Regions from separate parts of the Naumannella halotolerans genome, predicted to be linked through region 2. Evidence: riboswitches for the same ligand, from Rfam matches in the RefSeq annotation. Region 2 holds a riboswitch; each other region holds the start of a gene.
The links. A riboswitch is a leader RNA that binds a small molecule or an ion and turns the genes downstream of it on or off. The one in region 2 is predicted to bind thiamine pyrophosphate.

Region 1: linked by a shared signal. The riboswitch ahead of thiM (hydroxyethylthiazole kinase) and the one ahead of thiM (hydroxyethylthiazole kinase) in region 2 are both predicted to bind thiamine pyrophosphate.
Region 3: linked by a shared signal. The riboswitch ahead of CLV29_RS11515 (ECF transporter S component) and the one ahead of thiM (hydroxyethylthiazole kinase) in region 2 are both predicted to bind thiamine pyrophosphate.

What each region holds. Positions count from the first base shown of each region.
Region 1 is NZ_SOAW01000001.1:1,339,690-1,345,733, reverse strand. Features, by position in the region: gene CLV29_RS06205 (4'-phosphopantetheinyl transferase family protein) at 1-430, opposite strand, end outside; gene CLV29_RS06200 (isochorismatase family protein) at 423-992, opposite strand; gene lon (endopeptidase La) at 1,235-3,568, shown strand; TPP riboswitch at 3,685-3,776, shown strand; gene thiM (hydroxyethylthiazole kinase) at 3,767-4,585, shown strand; gene thiE (thiamine phosphate synthase) at 4,582-5,265, shown strand; gene thiD (bifunctional hydroxymethylpyrimidine kinase/phosphomethylpyrimidine kinase) at 5,262-6,044, shown strand, end outside.
Region 2 is NZ_SOAW01000001.1:1,100,385-1,106,428, reverse strand. Features, by position in the region: gene CLV29_RS05180 (HAD-IIA family hydrolase) at 1-572, shown strand, start outside; gene CLV29_RS05175 (TenA family protein) at 792-1,493, opposite strand; gene thiD (bifunctional hydroxymethylpyrimidine kinase/phosphomethylpyrimidine kinase) at 1,490-2,335, opposite strand; gene thiE (thiamine phosphate synthase) at 2,332-2,964, opposite strand; gene thiM (hydroxyethylthiazole kinase) at 2,976-3,803, opposite strand; TPP riboswitch at 3,795-3,891, opposite strand; gene cmtR (Cd(II)/Pb(II)-sensing metalloregulatory transcriptional regulator CmtR) at 4,913-5,272, shown strand; gene CLV29_RS05145 (cadmium resistance transporter) at 5,269-5,871, shown strand.
Region 3 is NZ_SOAW01000002.1:72,870-78,913, reverse strand. Features, by position in the region: gene CLV29_RS11525 (NAD-dependent succinate-semialdehyde dehydrogenase) at 1-1,064, shown strand, start outside; partial or broken gene CLV29_RS11520 (aldo/keto reductase) at 1,146-2,075, opposite strand; TPP riboswitch at 2,235-2,345, shown strand; gene CLV29_RS11515 (ECF transporter S component) at 2,365-3,012, shown strand; gene CLV29_RS11510 (ABC transporter ATP-binding protein) at 3,053-4,615, shown strand; gene CLV29_RS11505 (energy-coupling factor transporter transmembrane component T family protein) at 4,612-5,397, shown strand; gene CLV29_RS11500 (AAA family ATPase) at 5,397-5,960, shown strand; gene CLV29_RS11495 (ABC-F family ATP-binding cassette domain-containing protein) at 5,989-6,044, opposite strand, start outside.

The sequences.
Region 1 (6,044 bases), 240 kb from region 2:
GGTCGTCATCGTCGAAACCGGTCAGGGCGATGTCCACCCCGATGGCACCGGCGCCGACCGCAGCGGCGACCATCCCGCCGGCATAGGCCCAGGAGACCCCCGGGGGCCGGCAGCCGAACAGGGTCGGCCGACCGTGCGGGGTACGGCAACTGGAGCAGTTCTGGTACCAGCGGAAGCGAATGCCGGTCGACGGCGCCAGGCCCGCCCAGCGGGCGAGCAGCAGCCGGGTCAGCGCACGTGAGGCCGCGAAGTTCACCCGATCCTGCTGCGAGTGCAGGGAGCGGCAGCGGGCGCGTTCGATCGGCGACAGTGCCACCCAGGGGTGGAAGTGGTTGCTGGCCACCGCCAGGACTGCCGAGGCCGGGGCCACGGCCAGCAGCGGCTGGCGCATCTCATCGGTCGAACGGCAGGCGCAGGAATCCTCAGTCATTGCCGGTGGTCCGACCTCGCTCGTCGCCCTGCCACTGCGCCAGGAGTTCCTCGCTGGTGCACACCCGACCACCGATGGCGGCCACGTACCGGGCGGTCGCCGTCGCGCCGAACTCATCGGTGTCGACCAGTGCGTCGGTCACCAGCACCGGGCAGAACCCTTCACGAACGGCTCGGGTGGCCGTGGCCAGGCACTCGATCTGGGCGTGTCCGCCGACGATCACCAGGCAGTCACGCCCGGCGCTGGAAAGTCGGTCGGCCAGGTCGGTTCGGGAGAAGGCGTCGTCGCGCCACATGGTCAGGGTTTCGTCACCATGGTCGACCGCACTCACCCGGGCGGTCGGCCGGGAGACCCGGAACACGCTGATCCCTTGCGAGCGGGCCGCCGCAGCCACCAGTTCCTGGTTGGCCAGTGCTGCTACGCAGCGGGGCAGCAGCCGTTCGACCGGAAAGGGGGAGTGGATCGCCATCGCGCATCGTCCCACCGAGGGCAGGGGTGCAGCTTCGTTCGGCGCAGACACGAATGGGGTGGTGCTGATCTGCGTCGCGGTTGCGAGGTTCATGCTCATCCTTCTGGTGCTGCCGTGTCGTCACTGGGAACGATGCCCCGTGACCGGTCCCGTGCGGTGCCCCGTCATTCTCCTAGGTTAGGGACACCTTACGTCAAGAGGTGAAGGTCACAACCTTCTCGAATGAGACATGAGACACGTGTCCGATCCGGTGGATCTGTGCTGAGCGTTTTCACCGTGAGCGAACCGGGAATGAAGTCCTTGAATCTGACGTTGAGTCGGTGACGCTCAACTTGATGGAGGATGTTGTGCAACTTCCGATTCTTTTTCTTTCCGAACTGGTGGTCCTGCCGGGCATGGTCGTGCCGATCCGGCTGGACGAGACCTCGCGGGCCGCGATCGACACCGCGCGCGCCAGCAGCGACGGCAAACTCGTCGTCGCTCCGCGACTTGCCGACCGGTACGCCAGCTACGGCGTGGTGGCCGAGATCGTGCAGCAGGGGCGGATGGCCGGTGACGGCGCCGAAGCCGCGGTCCTGCGTGCCGAACGCCGGGTGAAGATCGGCTCCGGTGTGTCCGGGCCCGGCAGTGCCCTGTGGGTGGAGGCCGAGGATGTGCCGGTGACCGAACCCGACGAGCAGCTGCGCGAGCTGGCCAAGGAGTACAAGTCACTGGTGATCGCGACCCTGCAGCGCCGTGACGCATGGCAGGTGATCGACAACGTGCAGCGGGTGACCGATCCCGATCAGCTCGCCGATCTCGCCGGGTACGCCAGCTGGCTGACCGACGACCAGAAGCGCGCACTGCTGGAGACCCCCGAGGTCGCCGAGCGGCTGCAGACGCTGATCGAGTGGACTCGCAACCAGATCGCCGAGGCCGAGGTCAACGACAAGATCGCCGACGATGTCCGCGAGGGCATGGAGAAGTCGCAGCGGGAGTTCCTGCTGCGCCAGCAGCTCAATGCCATCCGGGCAGAGCTCGGCGAGGGCGAACCCGATGGTGCGGAGGACTACCGGACCAGGGTCGAGCAGGCCGACCTGCCCGAGAAGGTACGCGAGGCCGCGCTGCGTGAGGTGGACAAGCTCGAGCGCAGTTCGGACCAGACCCCGGAGGCCGGCTGGATCCGTACCTGGCTGGACACGATCCTGGACATGCCGTGGGGACAGACGACCACCGACAACACCGACATCGCCGCGGCGCGGGAGGTGCTGGATGCCGATCACCACGGTCTGGATGACGTGAAGGACCGGATGATCGAGTACCTGGCCGTTCGGTCGCGGCGGGCCGAGCGTGGGCTGCAGGTGGTCGGGGGGCGTGGCTCCGGTGCCGTCCTGGCGCTGGCCGGGCCGCCCGGTGTCGGCAAGACCTCCCTGGGGGAGTCGGTTGCCCGTGCCCTGGGCCGCAAGTTCGTCCGCGTCGCCCTGGGTGGAGTCCGGGACGAGGCCGAGATCCGCGGTCACCGGCGTACCTACGTCGGAGCCCTGCCGGGTCGGATCGTGCGTGCCATCAGCGAGGCGGGTTCGATGAATCCGGTGGTGCTGCTGGACGAGATCGACAAGGTGGGTTCGGACTACCGGGGTGACCCGTCCTCGGCGCTGCTGGAGGTCTTGGACCCGGCGCAGAACCACACCTTCCGCGACCACTACCTGGACGTCGATCTCGACCTGTCCGATGTGTTGTTCCTGGCCACGGCGAACGTGATAGAGAACATCCCCGAGCCGCTGCTGGACCGGATGGAACTGGTGACGATCGACGGTTACACCGAGGATGACAAGATCAACATCGCGCGTGACTTCTTGCTGCCGAAGCAGCGGGAACTGGCCGCACTCGATGCCGAGGAGGTGATCTTCACCGACGAGGCGTTGCGGGAGATCGCCGCCGACTACACCCGTGAACCCGGCGTGCGGCAGCTGGAAAGGCTGCTGGCCAAGGGATTGCGGAAGGCGGCGACGAAGATCGCTCAGGGCCGGGCGGAGGCAGCGATCACCATCGACCTGGGCAATCTGAAGGACTTCCTGGGGCGGCCACGGTTCACTCCGGAGTCCGACGAACGTACCGAGGTGCCCGGGGTTGCGACCGGTCTGGCCGTCACCGGACTGGGTGGCGACGTGCTGTTCATCGAGGCCAATGCCGTCGACGGCGAGCGAGGTCTCACCCTCACCGGTCAGTTGGGTGAGGTGATGAAGGAGTCGGCGCAGATCGCCCTGTCCTACGTCCGGGCGCACGCCGCCGAACTCGGCATCACCGACCCCGGTGTGCTGGACCGGCGGATCCACATCCACGTTCCGGCCGGTGCGATCCCCAAGGACGGGCCGAGCGCCGGTGTGACCATGGTGACCGCACTGGTCTCGATGGCCACCGGCCGTCGGGTCCGCAGTGATGTCGGGATGACCGGTGAGGTGACCTTGAACGGGCGGGTGTTGCCGATCGGCGGATTGAAGCAGAAGCTGCTCGCCGCCCAGCGCAACGGATTGCGCACGGTCTTCGCACCGAAGCGCAACGAACCCGACCTCGACGAGGTGCCGAGTGAGGTGCTGGAGGCGATCACCGTCGTCCCGTCCACCGATGTGGCCGAACTGGTCGCCGCGGCGTTGGAACCGGTGACCGAGTCGGCGCGGGCGGCAGCCTGATCATCTCGGGCTCGCCCCGGCCGTGAGGCCGGCGGAATCGATCGGCGAAGGGCCGGGATCCACCTCTGGTAGGTCCCGGCCCTTTCGTGCCTCTGGGTGCTGACGTAGGGTGTGGGGCAAGTGACACGGGGTGCGCCACGGTGCTGAGATCACACCCGTTGAACCTGATCTAGTTCGTACTAGCGAAGGGATGTCCGTATGCGCGACCATGCGCCCGCGACGACGCCGACCATTCACACCGAGCTGCTCGATCGGCTCCGATCGACCTCCCCACTGGTGCAGTCGATCACCAACACCGTGGTCACCAACTTCACCGCCAATGCATTGCTTGCACTCGGGGCTGCACCGGCGATGGTGGACATCCCGGGCGAGGCCGGGATGTTCGCCGGCCTCGCCGGTGGGGTGTTGATCAACCTGGGGACACCCCTGGCCGAGAACCGGGCCGCCGCCGTCGAGGCGGCCGCAGCCGCCGGTCGGGCCGGGACCCCATGGGTGCTCGACCCGGTGGCGGCCGGGGTGCTGCCGATCCGCACCGCACTGGCCGCCGAACTGGTGGCCGCCGGCCCGACCGTGATCCGCGGTAATGCCAGTGAGATCCTCGCCGCTGCCGGCGCCGGTGGTGGCGGGCGAGGAGTCGATTCGACGGCCGGGCCGGAAGCGGCACTGGATGCCGCCAGGGGACTTGCGGTCCGTACCGGTGGGGTGGTCGCGGTCAGCGGCCCGACCGATCTGGTCACCGACGGGAGCACCGTCGTCCGGGTGGCCAACGGGGACCGGTTGCTGACCCGGATCACCGGTGGGGGTTGCGCACTCGGGGCGGTGATGGCCGCCTTCCTGGCGGTGAGCGAGGAGACGACGGTGTTCGATGCGACCGTGACCGCGGTGGCCTGTTACACGATCGCCGCCGAACTGGCCGCCGAGCAGGCAGCAGGTCCGGGTTCGTTCGCGGTGGCATTCCTGGACCGGCTCGGCGATCTCACGGCGGACCAGGTGCGGCAGCGGGTGGTACTGGCATGAGCGTCGGCCAACCGGTGCCCGGCCGGGCTCGGGTGCCCGGACGGCTCGAGCTGCACCTGGTCACCGACACCGCCCAGTGTGGTGACCGCGGTGTGCTGGAGACCGTTCGGCGAGCCGTCGCCGGCGGTGTGAGCGTGCTGCAAATACGGGACAAGACCGCCTCGGCTCGCGAATTTCTCGACCTGGTGACCCGGATCGCAGACACCGTGGGTGACCGGGTACCGGTGCTGGTGAACGATCGGGTGGACATCTTCTGTGCCGCCCGGGAACAGCAGGCAGCCGTGGCCGGAGTCCACCTGGGACAGGACGACCTTCCCGCCGAGACGGCCAGGCGGATCCTCGGTGCCGAACCGATCATCGGGTTGACGGCAAGCTCCCGGGCACAGCTGGCGGCCGCGGATTCACTGCCAGGTGGCACCGTGGACTACCTCGGGGTGGGGGTGGTGCGGGCCACCGCCACCAAGCCCGACCACCCGCCGGAATTGGGTACCGACGGGTTCTCCAGACTCGCCGGCGCCACCGCACTGCCGTGCGTGGCGATCGGTGGAATCCGGTCCGAAGATCTGCCGGGGCTCCGTCGCGGCGGGGCCGCCGGTGTGGCTGTGGTCTCGGCGATCTGTGCCAGTGCCGACCCCGAAGGGTCCGCCCGTGCGCTGGCCGACCGATGGGAGAACGGGTGAGCGGCATCCCGCGGGTGTTGTCGATCGCCGGCTCCGATCCCAGTGGAGGGGCCGGGGTGCAGGGTGATCTGAAGAGCATCGCCGCCAACGGCGGGTACGCGATGGCGGCGATCAGTGCGCTCACCGCCCAGAACACCACCGGGGTCCGGGCCATCCACGTGCCACCACCGGAGTTCCTCAGCGCCCAGCTTGAGGCGATCAGCGACGACATCACCGTCGACGCGGTGAAGATCGGCATGCTCGGTACGGCAGCGGTCGCCCGCGTGGTGGGGGAATGGTTGGTCCGGCATCGGCCCCCGGTGGTCGTGCTGGACCCGGTGATGGTGGCCACCAGCGGGGACCGGCTGGTCGATGCCGATGCCGAGGACGCGGTCTCGGAGCTGATCACCCGGTCCGACCTGGTCACCCCGAACATCCCCGAACTGGCCGTCCTCACCGACGCTGCCCCGGCCCGTACCTTGGCCGAGGCACTGGAACAGGCCCACGGTCTTGCCGACCGGTCCGGGGTCCGGGTACTGGTCAAGGGCGGACACCTGCGGGGACTGGTGGTCACCGACGCGCTGCTCGACCGCGGAGTGGTCACCGAGTTCACCGGTGACCGGGTGCCGGGCAGCAACACCCATGGAACCGGGTGCGCGCTGTCCAGCGCACTGGCCACCCGGGTGGCCGCCCACGGTGACTGGGCGCTGGCGACCCAGCAGGCGAAGGACTGGCTGACCGCGGCGATCTCCGCCGGCCGGCAGCTGGCCGTGGGACACGGCAACGGTCCGGTGGATCAT
Region 2 (6,044 bases):
CGATCCTGGTCGCTCCCGCGACGCCGAGCGGCGACCGTGGGCACTGTGATCCCACCGTTGCGGAGGCCACGGTCACGGGTCTGGCCGGGCTGTTTGATCCGGCCCTTGACATGGGTCCGGTGCGGCCGTCGCCGTACCCGTGGCCGGACGAGGTGCGGGCGGGTGTGGCCGCGGTGGTCTTCGACGAGGCCGGGCGCGTGCTGCTGGGGCGCAGGCTGGACAACGGGCTGTGGGGACTGCCTTCGGGACACGTCGAGGTGGGCGAGACTGCCGCCCAGGCGGCGGTGCGGGAGGTCGCCGAAGAGACCGGCTTGCAGGTGCAAGTGCAGCGGCTGGTGGGGGTGTACTCGGACCCCGCCTCGCAGGTTTTCGCCTATCCCGACGGGAGAGTGACCCAGTTCGTCACCACCACCTTCGCCTGCCTCCCGCGCGGCGGTCAGATGCACCCTGATGGTGTGGAGACCTCACAGGCGGGTTTCTTCTCCCCGGATGAGCTTCCGGCACCGTTGCTCCCCATGCACCCGCGGTGGCTCACCGACGCCCTCTCGGGGGACACTGGCCATATTGACTGATAGGACGCGTCTCCTTCGGGGCGCGGGTGGTGCCTGAACGCTGGCGGTTCTCATCCGGAGCACCTGCCAGCGCGCCGTGCAGCTTGATCAGCCCGGGTCCGGGGTACACGACCGTGCGGGGCAACACCGCCGGGCCGGTAGGAGCTCCTGGTCGGCGACCAGCTCTTGAAGGATCATGATGAGCCGAGTGCGTGCCCAAGGGCGCACCGGAGAATGACCTCAGATGGGCCAGGTCTCCTGCCGGTGGGCGGCGTCCCAGAACATCCACTCGTACTGGGTGGCGCGGTGGAACGCGGTGTGCATGCGCGCCAGTGTGCCGGGGCTGGCCTGGTCGGCGAGGTGGTCCACGATGTCCCGGGCAGTGTCGGTGGCGGCGGTGAAGTCTGGATCGCCGTAGGTGGCGATCCAGTCCCCGTACGGGTGCGTGCTCAGGTCACCGACGGCGGCCTTCAAACGGGTGCCGACGTCGTCGTAGACCCAGAAGCAGGGCAGGATGCCGGCCGCGAGGACCGGGTAGTTTCCCGCTGTCGCGAGGCTCAGCAGGTAGGAGGTGTAGGCAACCGTGGTCGGTGAGGGCTCGGCGGCGGTGAGGTCGGTGACGTGGGTGGCGTGCAGCTGCCGCTCGACCTCGACCACCTCCCGCGCGGCCTGCGCCCAGAATGCCATTTCCTCCGACGCCTGGGCCTGAGCGGCGGCCGCGGCCAGGACCCGGCCGTAGTCGGCCAGGTAGAGCGCGTCCTGGGCGAGGTAGTGCCGGAACGTCTCTTCCGCCAGGGTCGCGTCGCTCAGCTGGTGCAACAAGGGCAGCGCGTCGATCGCCTCGCGGACCCTGGCCGTGCGATGCCACGCCACGGTGCTGAACACGCCAGTGTCGTCGTGGTCGCGAATCGTCTCGGGCATGGAGGTGTGTGGGCTGGTCATCGGTCGCTGTCCTTCCAGTCGTTCTCGTCTTTCCAGATGTCGTGGCAGTGGTGCACGGGGCCGGGTCCGTGGCCGATGTGGAGCGCGTCGGCGGCCCGCAGGGTGCCGGTGAGCCAAGTCTTGGCCTGGCGGGTGGCCTCTAGCAGGGACCCGGTGCGCGGGGCGAGTGCGGCGATCGCGGAGGACAGGGCGCACCCGGTGCCGTGGGTGTTGACCGTGGCTACCCGCGGGCCGGTCAGCAGCTGCTCGCCCGCGTCGTCGAGCCACAGGTCGGTGGCGTGTGCGTCGCCGCCGAGGTGGCCCCCCTTGACCAGCACCCGCGCGGCGCCCAGCTCCCGGAGCGCGATGGCCTGGGCGCGCATGGTGTCGAGGTCTTCGGCGGGGTCGGCGTCGAGCAGCACGGCGGCCTCGGGGACGTTCGGCGTGATGAGGGAGACGTACGGCAGGAGTTGGCGCATCGGCTCGACGGCGTCCTCGGCCAGCAGCCGGGAACCGGCGGTGGACACCATGACGGGGTCGAGGACCACAACCGGCACCGCGTCGGAGCGCTTGTCGAGGAAGGCGAGGACGGTCTCGATGGTGGCCGCGGAGGCGAGCATCCCGATCTTGGCGGCGTCAACCGCCACGTCGTCTACGAGGGTGTCCAGCTGGGCGCGGACGAAGTCCGCGGGGACGACCTGGACACCGGTGACTCCCTGGGTGGACTGGGCGGTCAGTGAGGTGAGCACCGCGGTGCCGTAGGCACCCAGTGCGGAGAAGGTCTTGAGGTCGCCTTGAATACCGGCCCCGCCGGAGGGATCGGAGCCGGCGATCGTCAGCGCGATCGGTGGGCGGGGGTTCACGGTTGCCCGTCCCACGCGGCCCGCAGGCTCGCGGCCGCCACGGCTGGTTCCTCCGCGGCGCACACCGTCGAGACGACCGCCACGCCGGCGGCGCCGCTGTGGCGCAGCATGCCGGTGCGTTTCGTGGTGATGCCGCCGATGGCGACGACCGGCCACGGGCTCGCGGCGGCCACCGCAGCCACCCCGCCCGGGCCGATCGGAGTGCCGTGGTCAGGCTTGGTCGCCGTCGGCCACACCGGTCCAACGCCGAGGTAGTCCAAGACGCCGTCACCGAGCCCGCGTGCTGTGCGAACCTGCTCGATCGTGCTGACCGACAGCCCGACCATGGCGTCCGGCCCGAGCAACTGCCGGGCCTGAGCAGGCGGCATGTCGCGCTGACCGACGTGGACGCCGTCGGCGCCGATGTCCTGAACGAGGTGGACCCGGTCATCGATAATCAGCGGCACCCCGGTCCCCGCCAGCACCTCGCGGACCGCCACGCCGAGGGCGACGAAGTGGGCGTCGGTGGCGCCCGGGTCACGCAACTGCACCACGGTGACTCCGCCCGCGACCGCAGCCTGCACGGTCGCGGGCACCCCCCGTGGGCCGCACAAACCGGTGTCGGTGACCAGGTAGAGGCTGAGGTTCACCGGTCGGCGGGTCACCGGAGCACCACCTTCTCGGTCAGCTCCTGCGGGTTGAGGGTGGCGAGAGAGTCCAGCAGCGCAACGGCGAAGCTCCCCGGCCCGGCGGCACGCTCGGCCGCGACCTCGGCGGCCACGGTGTACGTCGCGGTCGCGGCCGTGGCGGCCAGGAGCGGGTCGTCGGTGGTGGCGGCGAAGGCAGCCATGAGCGCGCCCAGCGCGCACCCACCGCCAGTGACCTGGGTCAACCATCGATGGCCGTTGGCCACCCGCACCAGCCGGGTGCCGTCGGTGAGGTGGTCGACCTCCCCGGAGACCGCGACGATGGTGCCGTGCTCCCGGGCCAGCGCCCGGCCGGCGTCGAGGGCATCCTCGGCGGCGTCGACGCTCTCCGGACCCCGCCCACCGCTGCCCCCACCGGCGAAAGCGAGAATCTCTGAGGGGTTGCCACGGACGAGTGCCGGGGAGGCGTGGGCGAGCAGGTCGACGACAACCCGGCTGCGCCAGGCGAGCCCACCCACCCCGACCGGGTCGAGCACCCACGGGGTGCCGGCCGCCGCGGCGGCACTGACCGCGCCGTGCATCGCAGCCACCGTCGCCTCTTGGGGCGTGCCGAGGTTGACCAGGACCCCGTCGGCGACGGCGGCGAACGGCCCGGCTTCCTCCGGGTTGTCCACCATCGACGGACTGGCGCCGACCGCGAGCAGGACGTTCGCTGTCCACTGAGCGACGACGACGTTGGTCAGGCACTGCACCAGCGGGGCATGCCCGCGCATCGCAGCCAAGGCCTCGCCCACAGCGGCAGCATCGAGTGGGACAGTAGGGACGGAAGAAGGTGCCGACATCGGCGACGTTCCCTTCGCTAGTACGAACTAGATCAGGTTCAACGGGTGTGATCTCAGCCGTACCAGCACGGCACCCCGCGTCATTCACCAGCTTAACATCCGCACCGTTCCCAGCACCGTGCCCTCGCTTCAGCGATCGCAAAAGGGTCGCGCCTCGGACCGTCCGGGCGTGCTGTCACCAGTGCCCGGCTGCGCTACGGCGTTCCTTGGCCGCCGCAGCCCTCACCATGGCGCCTCACCAGACAACGGCTGCGCAACCTTAAAATGTGCAGTCGACTTCGGACACTCGTGCAGTGGACTTCGAAAACTGACAACCAAGCCATCACATCCACAGGGTAGGTGTCCGAAATGGCCACGAGGCACGGCTTGGTACACCTACTGATCTGGACAGGGATTATGAGACACTGGTGGAGGCTCCGGCAGGCCGAACGGCTCCGAGCTGGACAGGTGTCCGAGATCGACCGATTAGGTGACACCCGCAGCCGAGATCCGGCCGCAGGCTCACACTGTCACTCAACCAGTCACCTATTCTACGTGGCGCAGACCCCCTCCTCTCGTGCGAATGTGACAGGTGGCTTGCGCGTCACGGTCTGCTCGCCCGGCAGTCGCTCCCCGCCGCGGCCGGCCGCTGGAGCGACGCGGGACCAGGTCCGAGACCACAACCCCTGGCCCTCGCGCCACCGACGCAGCAGGACATAGATCTGCCGCAGGGACACCCAGCTGCTCGGCCGCCGCTTCCACTGCCTCCCCGCCGACCGTCCCGGCTTCGGCCAGCGGGCCGATCACCTCGGCTCGGCGGGCCGCCAGCGCCCACACCTCATCGGAGACGGTTAGCAGACCGCGCTCAGGAATCAGGTCATCGTCGACCGCTTCGTCGTGCACAGGACTATGGAACAACGTGCCGGTCGTGCACACGGGTACGGACAAGTCGGGAGATCACACTCCTGTGCACACAACGTCGAATGCCCAGGTCAGCTGTGCAGGCGACTTCGAACATTCACATCGAGGAGGAAGCTCTCTCGACGTACGGTGAAGGTTCCCCTTACGGGCATGCGATCTGGGCTGACGCCTGTGACCGAGTGTTCAGTGCGCGCTGTATAGTTCAGTCCATGCTGACTATTGCTTCGCGTCTCGACGTGATGAACCGCCTGGGTCGTGCACTGGCCGACCCCACTCGATCCCGGATCATCTTGACCCTGCTCGACCATCCCACTTACCCGGCGGAACTGGCCCGAGATCTGGACCTGACACGCCCGAACGTGTCCAACCACCTGGCATGCCTGCGCGATTGCGGGATCGTCGTCTCCGAGCCCGAGGGTCGTCGGACACGATATGAGATCGCCGATTCGCACCTGGCGCGGGCGCTGACGGCACTGGTCGATGCCACCCTGGCAGTGGACGAAGACGCCCCGTGCATCGATCCCGCCTGCTCGCTTCCCGGATGCGACGCAGCTGGGGAGGGCGCATGATCCTCACCTCGGTCTTGCAGGCGATGGGCCTGTTCGCAGCGACCAACATCGACGACATCATCGTGCTCTCCCTCTTCTTCGCGCGAGGGGCAGACCAGCGCGGCACTACCGCCCGCATTCTGGCCGGCCAGTACCTCGGATTCGCCGGCATCCTCGGTGCCGCGGTCCTGGTGACCATCGGTGCCGGAGCATTCCTGCCCTCGGCAGCCATCCCGTACTTCGGTCTCATCCCTCTGGGCCTCGGCCTCTGGGCCGCATGGCAGGCCTGGCGCGGAGACGATGACGACGATGACGACGAGGCCAAGGTTGCCGGCAAGAAGGTCGGCGTGTGGACAGTCGCAGGCGTCACCCTTGCCAACGGCGGCGACAACATCGGCGTCTACACCCCTGTCTTCCTCAGCGTGGAACCTCTCGCAGTAGTCGCCTACTGCATCGTCTTCCTCGCGCTCGTCGCGGTCCTGGTGGCCCTGGCAAAGTTCGTCGCCACCCGCCCCCCGATCGCCGAAGTGCTCGAACGCTGGGAGCACATCCTCTTCCCCATCGTTCTCATCGGCCTCGGCATCGTGATCCTCGTCAGCGGCGGAGCCTTCGGACTCTGACGTAGCGGCAGCGATCCAAACGGCCCCGACCGGGCGCACCCCTCTCGGTTCAGACCGCGACACCTACCTGCAGCCAGTCCTGCGTGATCGCGGCAACAAGACCGCCACGGAGCGCTGCAAAAACCCCGCCACCAAGCGAACGAAGCCACACCTACCCTGCATGCGCCGCTGAC
Region 3 (6,044 bases), on a different contig from region 2:
AGCTGCTGCGCGGGCCGGCCGGGGACGACCAGGCGTACCTGCTCCGCAAGCCGGTGGGTTCGCTGCTCGGGATCATGCCGTGGAACTTCCCCTACTACCAGGTTGCGCGATTCGCCGCTCCGAACCTGGCCCTGGGGAACACGATCATCCTGAAGCACGCCCCGCAGTGTCCCCGGTCGGCGGCAATGATGGAGCAGATCTTCGTCGACGCCGGTTTGCCGGCCGATGCCTACATCAATGTCTATGCCACCAATGACCAGGTGTCCGAGGTCATCCTGCCCAGCCCGCTGAACCAGGGGGTCTCGCTGACCGGATCCGAGCGGGCCGGATCAGCTGTCGCCGCCGCGGCCGGGAAGAACCTGAAGAAGGTGGTGCTCGAACTCGGCGGCTCCGACCCCTTCGTCGTGCTGGACACCGATGACATCGACGCCACCGTCGAGACGATGTTCGGTACGCGAATGGGCAACAACGGCCAGGCCTGCAACTCGCCCAAGCGAATGATCATCATGGATGACATCTACGACGAGGTGGCGACCAAGATCGCCGAAAAGGCGAAGGCGCTGATCCCCGCCGACCCCTACGCCGATCCGGGCAAGCTGTCCCCGCTGTCCAGCATCTCGGCCGCCGAGCGGTTCGTCGGCCAGGTCGAGGAGACGGTGAAGGACGGGGCGACGGTGCTCGCCGGCGGGGAGCGGATCGAGGGCCCGGGTGCCTATGTGCAACCGGTCGTGCTGACCGATGTGAAGAAAGGCAATGCCGGCTACTACGATGAGCTGTTCGGCCCGGCCTTCATGTTGTTCCGGGTCGCCGACGACGACGAAGCCGTCACCCTGGCCAATGACACCCCCTTCGGGCTGGGGTCGGCGGTCTTCGCCACCGACCGCGGACGTGCGGAGAAGGTCGCCGACCGGCTGGAGGCCGGCATGGTGTACATCAACACCCCGGAGGCCTCCCGCGAGTTCCTGCCGTTCGGCGGGGTCAAGCGCTCCGGTATCGGTCGTGAACTGGGCCCGCTGGCCATGGACGAGTTCTGCAACAAGCAGATGGTCTACAAGAAGGCCTGACCGGATCAGATCCGACGCCGAGACCGCCTGCCCGCCCCGCACCGGAGGTGGGCAGGCGGATCACGGGAGGTTGAGCCCGGGTCAGTAGCCCTCGGGATTGCGCGGGGTGTACGGCGCCTCCAGCAGCGCCCTTTCGTCGTCGCTGAGTTCGATCGACAGTGAGGCGATGGCATCGTCCAGGTGCTGCGGTTTGGTGGCACCGATGATCGGTGCGGTGACGGCCGGCTGCTGGCGTACCCAGGCCAGCGCGATCTGGGCCATCGAGACCCCGCGTTCTGCCGCGATCGCCGCGACGGCCTCGACGATCGCCCGGTCGGCCTCGGCCGCCTGCTGGTACAGCCAGGCGGTCACGTCGTCGGTCTCGCTGCGGTGGGTGCTCTCACCCCAGGGGCGGGTCAGCTTGCCGCGGGCCAGCGGCGACCAGGGCAGTACGCCCACACCCTGGTCGAGGACGAACGGGTACATCTCCCGCTCCTCCTCCCGCTGGATCAGGTTGTACTGGTCCTGCATCGAGATGAACCGGGTCCAGCCACCGAGGTCGGCGGTGTACTGCAGCTTCGCGAACTGCCAGGTCGCCATGCTGGATGCGCCGAGATAGCGCACCTTGCCCGAGCGCACGATGTCGTCCAGCGTCTGCATCGTCTCCTCCACCGGCGTCTCGGGGTCGAAACGGTGGATCTGGTACAGGTCGATCTAATCGGTGCCGAGCCAGGTCAGCGAGGCGTCGACCGCCTGCAGCAGGTGTTTGCGCGACAGGCCCTTGCTGTAACCGTTCTCCTTCATCGGCATGTACACCTTGGTGGCGATCACCACATCCTCGCGATCGGCGAGCTCGGCCAGGGCACGGCCGGTGATCTCCTCACTCGAGCCGAGGGAGTACATGTCGGCGGTGTCGAAGGTGGTGATCCCGGCTGCCAGGGCACGTTCGAAGAACTGCCGCGAGTCGGCCTCCGGCATGCTCCACGGATGGGATCCGCGATCGGGCTGCCCGTAGCTCATACATCCGAGCACGATCGGGGAGACCTTCAATCCGGATGCGCCCAGCCGCTGCAGTTCCAAGGTGTCCTCTCCGGGATCCGACGGATCGGTGATCCTCGACGACCATTGTTCACCTCGGCCAGGGTGGGCAACACCCGGGTGGCCAACGTGGCGCCGGTCGGCGTACTCTGTGGGCAGTTCCACGGGGGTCCGGCACACCGGGCTGAGATTAGGGCTGAACGTCCTTGACCGTCGAACCTGATCCGGATCATGCCGGCGCAGGGAGAGAGCAACTCCTTGTGCCCTTCGAATGGAGGCACAGATGTCCACCAGGCCCACCCAGAGTCCCACCGATTCCTCGACCACCCGGGACCGACGACGTCCCACCTCCTACCGCTGGCGGGTGGTCGACATCGTGGTCGCCGCCGTACTCGGCGTCGCCACGGGTTTGATCTTCGTGGCCTGGAACGTCGTCGGCTACGCGTGGTTCACCGCCATGGACGCCCTGACCCCCGGCATCGGCGGCATCGCCGTCGGCATCTGGCTGCTCGGCGGCGTGCTCGGCGGGCTGATCATCCGCAAACCCGGCGCGGCGCTGTTCGTCGAACTGCTGGCCTCGGTGGTCTCCATGCTGCTGGGCAGCCAGTGGTCGATCGAGACCGTCTACTCCGGGATCGCCCAGGGTCTCGGTGCGGAGTTGATCTTCGCGATCTTCGCCTATCGTCGGTTCGGGCTGGTGGTCGCGGCGCTGGCCGGTATGGGTGCCGCGGCCGGCGCCTTCGTGCTGGAACTCTTCGTCTCCGGCAACCTGGCGAAGTCGCCGGAGTTCTTGGTGATCTACCTGGTCTGCCTGTTGATCTCCGGCGCGATCCTGGCCGGACTCATCGGTTGGCTGCTCACCAGGGCATTGGCCGCCACCGGGGTGCTGGACCGGTTCGCCGCCGGTCGGGAGGTACGCAAACTCTCATGATCATCAACCCGGTGCGCACCGCTGGAGGTTGCGCCACTCGATGAGTATTCGCGCCCATCAGGTACCCGGCACCCGCACCGGTGCCCGGATCGACCTCACCGACTGGGGCTGGCGGCACGGTTCCCGACGTCGCCCCGCCTTGGCCGGGGTGGACCTGCGGATCGAACCGGGGGAGCGGGTGCTGCTCCTGGGGCCTTCGGGGGCGGGCAAGTCGACCCTGCTGGCCGGCCTGGCCGGGGTGCTCGGCGGGCCCGACGAGGGGGAGGAGAGCGGTTCGATCCTGGTCGACGGGCAGCGACCCGATCCGGGAGCCGGGCGGACCGGGCTGGTCCTGCAGGATCCGCAGGCGAACACCATCCTCTCCCGGGTCGGGGATGACGTCGCCTTCGGTTGCGAGAACCTGGGCATCGAGCGCTCCGAGATCTGGCGTCGGGTGTCGGCGGCACTGGAGGCTGTCGGGCTCGACCTGCCGCTGGATCGTTCCACCGAGGCGTTGTCCGGCGGACAACGGCAGCGGCTCGCGCTGGCCGGGGTGCTGGCCATGCAGCCCGGTCTGCTGCTGCTCGACGAACCGACCGCGAACCTGGATCCCGACGGGGTGATCGAGGTACGCGATGCCGTCGACCGCCTGTTGGCCGATCGCTCTGCCACCCTGGTGGTGGTCGAGCACCGGGTGAGTACCTGGCTGCCGGTGGTCGATCGGATCGTCGTCCTCGAACCGGCCGGTGGGGTGATCGCCGAGGGGCCGCCGGATCGGGTGCTGGCCGCCGAGGGTGAACAGCTGGCCGCCCGCGGGGTCTGGGTGCCCGGAGTGCCGTTGTCGATCGACCGCCGACCCCGCTCGACAGCCTCCGGTGGCCCCGGCCGGGCGAACCCGGTGCCCTTGCTGCAGGCCACCGAGCTGGTGTCGGGACGCGATGGCGTGGGGGTGCACGACCCGGTCGAGGTGAGTCTCGACGCCGGCCGGTCGACCGTGATCACCGGGGTGAACGGTGCCGGCAAGTCCACCCTCGGTTTCACCCTGGCCGGGTTGTTGCCGCCGGTCGCCGGAACCGCCGTGGCCACCGCGCAGCTGCGTGCCGAAGGGGAGGTCGTCGACCGCTCCCGGACACGATGGTTCGAGCGCCGGCGCCCGATCGGTCCGGACCCGGCCCGCTGGCGGGCCCGGGAGCTGGCCACCCGGATCGGGGTGGTCTTCCAGCAGCCCGGCCACCAGTTCGTCACCGCCACGGTCTCGGACGAGATCGCCGTCGGCCTGCGGGCGGTGCGGACCGGACCGGAGGAGATCCGTACCCGGGTGGCGGAGTTGTTGGCCGAGCTGGGCCTGGAATCGCTGGCCGGGGCGAACCCGTTCACCCTCTCCGGCGGGGAGCAGCGCCGATTGTCGGTGGCCACCGTGCTCGCCACCGCTCCGCGGTTGATCCTGCTCGACGAACCGACCTTCGGTCAGGATCGGCTGACCTGGCAGTCGATGCTGCGGTTGATCATCGCGCTGGTGGACGGGCGCGGTTGCGCGGTGGTCTCGATCACCCATGATGCAGACCTGATCGACGTCCTCGGTGATCAGATCCTGCGGCTCGGACCCGCGGACGGTACGCCATGAGCGCCGCTGTCGCCGACACCGCGCCCCGGCGGACCTGGCCGGACACGGTGAACCCGGTCACCGGTTTCGTCGCCGCCGTGCTCTACACGATCCCGATGCTGACCACCATCGATGCAGTCAGTGCCGCGGTGGCCCTGGTCAGCTGGTTGATCTTGTTCGCCGTCGCCGGGATCGGCCCGCGGACGATCATCCGTCGCAGCTGGCCGTTGTTCATCGCTGCACCGGTGAGCGCGATCAGCATGCTGCTGTACGCCGCACCGGGCGGACAGGTGTATGCGCAGTTCCTGCTGGCGGTGATCAGCGACAACTCGATCGAACTGGCGCTGGCCATCGGACTACGGGTGCTGGCAGTGGGCGTACCGACCCTGGTCGCCCTCGGCGGTATCGACCCGACCCGGCTCGCCGACGCCCTCGGCCAGGTGGCCCGACTGCCTGCCCGGTTCGTGCTCGGGGCGCTGGCCGGGGTACGGCTGTTCGGTGTGCTCGGGGAGGACTGGCGGCAACTGGCGCTCGCCCGTCGTGCCCGCGGCCTGGGCGATGACGGGCGAATCCGGCGCGCGTTCTCCCTGGCCTTCTCGCTGCTGGTGATCGCCTTGCGGCGGGGTGAGGGACTGGCGACCGCCATGGAGGCGCGGGGGTTCGGCGTCGGGGAGCGGACCTGGGCCCGGCCGTCGTCGCTCGGGCGCGCCGATCTGGTGTTGGTGCTGGTGGCGCTCGCCGTGGCGGCGGTGTCGATCGGCGCCGGCATCGCGTCCGGCAGCTACCGGCTGTTGGGGGCCTGATGGTTGTCGAACCGCCTGCTGCCGTGGACCCGGGGCCACGCAGGATCGGGATCGCCGAATTGCCCGATCGGCTGTCCGGGGCGCGGGTGATCATCATCGACGGCCGCTCGGGGTCGGGCAAGACCCAGCTCGCCGATCGGTTGGCCGAGAGGTTCGGTGCCCGGGTGGTGCACCTGGACGATCTGTACGAGGGCTGGGACGGCCTGGGCGCCGGTCAGCGGTATCTGGTGGAGAAGATCATCACCCCGCTGCTGCAGGGGCGGGCCGCCCGCTGGCAGTCCTGGAACTGGGCGACTGATCGGCGCGACCGGTGGCACCGGATCGAACCGGGCGAGCGGTTGATCATCGAAGGCTGCGGCTCCCTGACATCGCAGACGCTGCCACTGGCCCAGGCAACGGTGTGGCTGGCGGCCTCCGAGGCGGTACGCCGTGCCCGGGCCAGGCGACGCGACGGCGACGACTGGTGGTGGGAGCAGTGGGCCGGCCAGGAGCTCGAACATCTGCGCGCCAACCGCCCCGAATCCCTGGCCGAGCTGTTGGTCGACACCGATCTGGCTCCATGATCGAAGCACCCGGCGCTGCCGGGGCCGGTCAGCGCGCTCGGTCCACCCGGGCCTCGTGCCAGACCGGCTCGTCGGCGGCGGTCA